DNA from 2 places in the Salinivibrio sp. ML323 genome. Region 1 is predicted to be linked to the other one. Evidence: riboswitches for the same ligand, from Rfam matches in the RefSeq annotation. Region 1 holds a riboswitch; the other holds the start of a gene.
What was found. A riboswitch is a leader RNA that binds a small molecule or an ion and turns the genes downstream of it on or off. The one in region 1 is predicted to bind lysine.
Positions count from the first base shown of each region.

Region 1 (3,219 bases):
GCAAACTTCAGGGTAGTTATAATGTCATTGAAGCCTTATCAACATTAGCCTTTGATGGCCGTCGTGAGGCTTTTTTTCGCAAAGAGACCATGGCCGCACTGACGATATTAGAGCAAGGGCACATTGCGCCTGAAGCGATGAAAGGCTCTTGGGCTGGGGCGATGGGTCAATGCCAGTTCATGCCGAGTTCGTTTATTAACTATGCGGTCGATGGAAACCAAGATGGCAAAAAAGATATTTGGCAAACGGAAGCTGATGTCTTTGCGTCTGCTGCAAATTACTTAAAAAAAGCGGGATGGGATGATACCTACACGTGGGGACGGCAGGTACAGATCCCTGAAGGCATCGATCGTACTTTGCTTGGCACCAACAGTGAGAAAGCACACTCATTGAGTGAGTGGCAGACGCGTGGGGTACGGCGAATGAATGGTCAGGCGTTACCGGCCGTCGATATCAACGCTTGGTTGATTCAGCCTGATGATGGTAAAGGCAGGGCTTATCTTGTTTATAATAACTACCAGAGCTTATTGAAATGGAATCGCTCGCACTACTTTGCGTTAGCGGTGAGCCATTTGGCGGACAGAATTAAATTTGGTTAAGGGATAAAAAAAAGAGGCTGAGCGCCTCTTTTTTTATGCGGGAATATGGACTTAGGCTTCCTGACCTGGGATGAGGAAGTCTTCTTGCTTGGCCGCGCCGCTTTCAATCGCTTCGCGAATCACTTTAGGCATGCGGCCTTGGCCCGTCCAGGTTTTTTGTGAGCCATCTTCGCCCGTATATTGATATTTTGCTGGACGTGTTGCGCGTTTACCCGAGGCTTTACTCTTCGAAGCACCACCTAACAATGCCACGATTTCTTCTGGGCCAATACCGTCGGCTTCTAACATAGCACGGTATTTTTCTAACTTCTCTAAACGTTCTTTTTCTTTTGCCTCGGCTTGACGGTCAAGCTCTTTACGCTCTTCGACAACCGTTTGAAGTTTTTCTAATGCTTCATTAAGTTGTTCGGTTGACATTTCTTTGGCAAGTGCGCGCAAGCTACGCAAATTGAGTAAGGCTTTCATTGCATCAGACATTATTGGTTCCTATTTGATTTATATGTTAATTGAAAGAATGATAGCAGTATAATTGAAATATACAATATGGCCTATATTAATACGTCATATTGCGCATTAATTGCAAGTTAACTGCAAATTTGACTTTAATTCTATTGTCTTTTTGAAGCGAATGTCTAAAAAAATAGAAGATGAGACGTATTTTATTGGCACCGCGTAAGCTGGGGTTTAGTCGATGCTTTTTCAACCATAAAGAGTTGCGATGGTAAGCACGTTGTGTAGAATGCACCACGCTTAACGTAGAGGTGCGTTGTTTATCAGTCGTGCACAAGAGGGTGATTCCGATGAGAGTGCATAAAAGGAAGCAACGCCGAAGCCAATCAGGTCATCACACCGATTGAGCTGGGGCTGTTACCGAATAGGGGCAGCACTGCCATAGTACTTGGAAATACACTATGGAGCGCTACTGTATGTAGGAGGCAAGCTGTTTGCCGTGTGATACCACGCCTTACCGTCTTCATTTCTGCAGTAGATCTCCAACCACCTGGTTGACACTGAGATCATGAACTTAACAGATTTTTCTTCATCCGCTTTATCACTGCTTCCCCCTTTATTGGCTCTGGGCCTCGCGATTGCTACACGACGGGTTTTATTGTCCTTGGGTATGGGAATCGTACTGGGTACGGTATTACTGACCGATTTTTCTATCCTCTCTTCCGGACAGTACCTGCTTGAGGTGATTACTGGGCTATTTATCGCTGATGGAGGCTTAAATAGTTGGAACTTAAGTATTCTCGCGTTTCTTATTTTACTCGGGATGATCACCGCGCTTCTGTCTCTTTCTGGAGGTACCCGCGCGTTTGCCAATTGGGCGCAAAGCCGGATCAAGAGTAAACGTGGGGCGAAACTGCTCGCGGCGTTTCTCGGCGTATTTATCTTTGTTGATGATTATTTCAACAGCTTAGCGGTGGGGGCCGTCTCTCGCCCTGTCACAGATAGGTTTCACGTCTCGCGAGCGAAACTGGCTTACATTCTTGATTCCACGGCCGCCCCTATGTGTGTGATCACGCCGGCATCAAGCTGGGGGGCTTATATCATTACCGTGATTGGCTCTATTTTGGTGGCACATGGCGTCACGGATTACACGGCGCTAGGGGCATTTGTCACCATGATCCCAATGAACTTTTACGCCATTTTTGCCTTGCTGCTAGTGTTTGCGGTGGTTTGGTTTCAACTGGATATTGGCCCGATGCGTCAGTTTGAATATCAGGCGAAAAAAGGCAGTCGACTGGGCGATGAAAGTGAAAACTGCGCTGATATTTGCGACGACCTAGGGATTGAGGAAAGTGATAAAGGCAGCGTGGCTGATTTGGTCGCCCCCATTATTGTACTCGTCGTGGCGACGGTGGGTGCAATGTTATATACCGGCGGGTTGGCATTGGCAGCCGAGGATCAATCCTTTTCTCTGCTCGGGGCGTTTGAAAATACCGATGTCGGGATGTCATTGCTATGGGGTGGACTCGCGGGTTTAGCCGTATCCTTGGTGATGACAGCGAAACAAGGTATAGCGGTATCAGATATTGCGAAAACCCTTTGGGTGGGCGCAAAGTCTATGTTTGGCGCTATCCTCATTCTGTTATTTGCTTGGTCGATTGGTCATATTATTGGCGACCTACAAACAGGTCAATATTTGTCGTCCTTAGTGGAGGGGAACTTACCGGCGCAACTCTTGCCTGTAGTGCTCTTCTTGTTGGCGGCAGTGATGGCCTTTGCCACAGGGACGTCGTGGGGAACGTTCGGTATTATGCTTCCTATCGCGGGCGATCTTGCCGCGGCGACAGACATTGCACTGATGCTACCTATGCTCTCAGCAGTATTGGCAGGGGCGGTATTTGGCGATCATTGCTCACCGATTTCTGATACCACTATCTTGTCTTCAACAGGGGCACGATGTGGACATATTGACCACGTCGCGACTCAGCTCCCTTATGCCATTGGTGGGGCGATTGTCTCAACCGTCGGCTTCGTGGTGTTAGGCTTTACCGCGTCACTTCTCTGGTCATTGGTGACGACCGTGTTTGCGTTCGTTGCACTATGTGCTGGGTTAATGTGGCTTAAAAAGCGCCCGTGTAAATTGGTCGGTTAATTATCTAGCCTCGCCTTG
Region 1 covers NZ_MUES01000005.1:49,412-52,630, forward strand. Annotated here, with positions in the region: gene BZG13_RS05170 (lytic murein transglycosylase) at 1-599, shown strand, start outside; gene BZG13_RS05175 (H-NS family histone-like protein) at 651-1,076, opposite strand; lysine riboswitch at 1,348-1,529, shown strand; gene BZG13_RS05180 (Na+/H+ antiporter NhaC family protein) at 1,618-3,201, shown strand.

Region 2 (3,219 bases), on a different contig from region 1:
ACGCCAATGCTTGGCTCGATCGTTTCGAGGCAGAAGGCTTGGTGGCGGCAAAAGGGGTGTGTGGCCTCTTTCCTGCCAATAGCATTGATGATGATATTGAGGTCTATGAGGATGGGTCTCGCCAAGCGACGCTCACTATACTGAACCACTTGCGCCAGCAAACGAAAAAGCCACGTGGTGCCAACTATTGCTTGTCGGACTTTATTGCGCCAAAAAGCAGTGGCCAGCCGGATTGGATTGGCGCATTTGCGGTCACAGGTGGTATTGGCGAATATGCCCTGGCGGAAGAATACAAAGCGAAAGGGGATGATTATAACGCGATCATGATCCAGGCGGTCGCCGATAGACTCGCAGAAGCCTTTGCAGAGTATCTCCATCAGCAAATTCGAATCACCTTGTGGGGCTATGCGCCCGATGAGACGCTCGATAACGACGCGCTGATCCGCGAGCAATACCAAGGGATCCGGCCAGCGCCGGGTTATGCCGCCTGTCCTGAACACAGTGAGAAAGGCAAAATTTGGCAATTGCTGTCGGTAGAAGCGCATACGGGGATGACACTCACTGAAAGCTACGCGATGTGGCCGGGGGCGTCGGTCTCAGGTTGGTATTTTTCCCACCCTGAGTCACGCTACTTTGCGGTGGCGAAGATCCAAAACGATCAGCGAGACAGCTATGCAGCACGCAAAGGGTGGAGCAGCGAAGAAGCGGAAAAATGGCTCGGGCCGAACTTAAACGGCTAACGAAAGAAGCCAGCACATTAGCTGTGCTGGCTTCTTTATTATTCAAATAAGTCCGCGTGTAACCGCTGCACCACCTGGGTGGCATCGTCATCTTCAACCACCACACAGACATTGTGGTTGCTGGCACCGTAGCAAATCATGCGTAGTTTGTGTTGTGCTAAGGCACTGAACACCGGCGCTGTCGCGCCAGCAGTATGATTCATCTCGTTGCCAATCAGCGCCACCACCGCCAGGTTCTCGCAGATCTCGACATGACATAACTGGGTCAGTTCGGCGATAGCCGCTTCTGGCAGCTGCGGTGCGTCGCCCTGAGTGTTGGTTTGATCAAGGGTTAAAGCGACACTGACCTCCGAGGTGGTGATCAAGTCTACCGAGATTTCAAATCGTGCCAAAACCTCAAATACTTTGGCCAAAAAGCCATATGCATGGAACATGTTTAAGCTGGTCAGTGTCACCATGGTTTGGTTTCGACGTAAGGCGACGGCACGAAACAGCGGTGCCGAGTGCGCTTGTTCGCGGATCCAGGTACCGCCTTGCTCAGGCGCGCTCGCAGCCCCGACAAACACAGGAATATGTTGGCGCACTGCAGGCACTAAGGTGGATGGGTGAAGGATTTTGGCACCAAACGTGGCCATTTCTGAGGCTTCGCTAAAACTAATTTCACTGATTGGGCGCGCTTGGTCGGCAATCCGCGGGTCGGTGGTATAAATCCCCGGTACATCAGTCCAAATGGCCAAACTCTCTGCGTTCACGGCTTCGGCGAACAGTGCGGCGCTGTAGTCGCTACCACCACGGCCTAAGGTGGTGGTTTGTCCGTGGGCATCCGCGCCGATAAACCCTTGGGTGACCACTCGGTGTGTGGCTAAATGCGGAAGCAATTGGTCGTGGCACTGTGTTTGCGTCTGCTGTGGGTCAGGCTGGGCACAGCCAAACTGGCTGTCGGTGCGCAGCAATTCACGCGCATCGGCCCGTATTGTTGCCATACCTCGGCTGTTGAGTAAATGGGTGAAAATATGGGTCGAGATCAGCTCGCCGCAGGCCACCAACGCATCGGTTAAGGCCGAATCCGGAGTGGCAGCTGCTTTTTCGGCATACTCGGCAATGGCGAGATGCCAGTGGTCGACGGCTGTTTGCGTGTTTTGGCAATCAGGAAGTTGCTGCAATATTGCTTGGTGAATGGCATGAATGGCGTCTAATTTGGCTTGGCGCGCGTCAGGGTCGCTGATCCCTTTTGCCAGCGCGACCAAATGATTGGTCACACCGGCGCACGCACTGATCACGATTAAACGGGTTTGCGGGTTTTGCTCGATAACAGCGGCGCTTTGCTGCATCGCCGCTAGCGTCCCGACACTGGTGCCGCCAAACTTAGCGACTGAAATTGATGGTAATGGCCTCACGTCCTTTCCCCTCTCTGGCTAGCAGAGTCAAAAAATTAAAAATGATGGGGAACATCAGAAGTCACATCGTGACCGCGATAAATACCGCGACAAGGTAGGAAGAGCAAACGGCAGGTGTAGTCTGCCAGAAGCGCTCCACCTGTCTGTCCATATGGATGACAAGTGACAGCCTGAAGGATTCAGCCTTCAAGGCCGGCAGCGTATCGACCCCGAACGTACGCCACCTCGGCATTGTCTCCCCTGGTTATCATGCTTAGGAGTGGGGCTCCGCTTGATAACTGCCTGAGAAATGCACCTCTTCTGCATGTTCAGTCATGGGTCGGTGACCGCATGAACAGTTTTAACATTACGGGTGTGATCGCAGGGTGTCAACCGTGTTTTTACGCTCGATAGGAGCGCTGCCCAGCGCCTGCCTCTCACCCAGGCAAGAAAAGGCCATTGCCCATTATCGACCCTGACAAGAAAAGCAAATCGACGCTAGCGATCACACAGTTCATGTGCCAGAGGCTAGGGGGATGGCGAAAAAATATGCTATAACGGTGAGCTTCGGTACCAACAACAAGGATTCGTGATGGCTCGTGCAATTTCCGATATTCAGTCTTTTCAACCTGTCGCTCGCACACTGATGGGGCCAGGCCCTTCTGACATTTATCCATCGGTGCTGCAATCATTGAGTAAGCCGACATTGGGGCATCTTGATCCCTTATTCATTGCCATGATGGATGAGGTCAAGCAGCTGCTGCAGTACGCTTTTCAAACCGAAAATCCGTTTACCATTGCGGTCTCTGCCCCCGGGAGTGCCGGGATGGAAGCCTGTTTTGTCAATTTGGTGGAGCCTGGCGACACAGTGATCGTGTGTCGCAATGGCGTGTTTGGCGACCGGATGCGAGAAAACGTGGAACGCTGTGGCGCACACGCGGTGATGGTTGATGATGCTTGGGGCGATCCGGTCAATCCTGAAAAGGTTGAAGCGGCTTTGAAAGCGCACCCGGAGGCTAGCATTGTCGCATTTGTCCATGCTGAGACGTCCACAGGCGCTTGCTCAGATGCACAGGCCCTTGCCACCTTGGCGCGCGAGCATG
Region 2 covers NZ_MUES01000001.1:6,372-9,590, forward strand. Annotated here, with positions in the region: gene metH (methionine synthase) at 1-740, shown strand, start outside; gene lysC (lysine-sensitive aspartokinase 3) at 779-2,137, opposite strand; lysine riboswitch at 2,258-2,445, opposite strand; gene BZG13_RS00045 (pyridoxal-phosphate-dependent aminotransferase family protein) at 2,709-3,219, shown strand, end outside.
Region 2: another riboswitch for lysine. It lies ahead of lysC (lysine-sensitive aspartokinase 3); the one in region 1 lies ahead of BZG13_RS05180 (Na+/H+ antiporter NhaC family protein).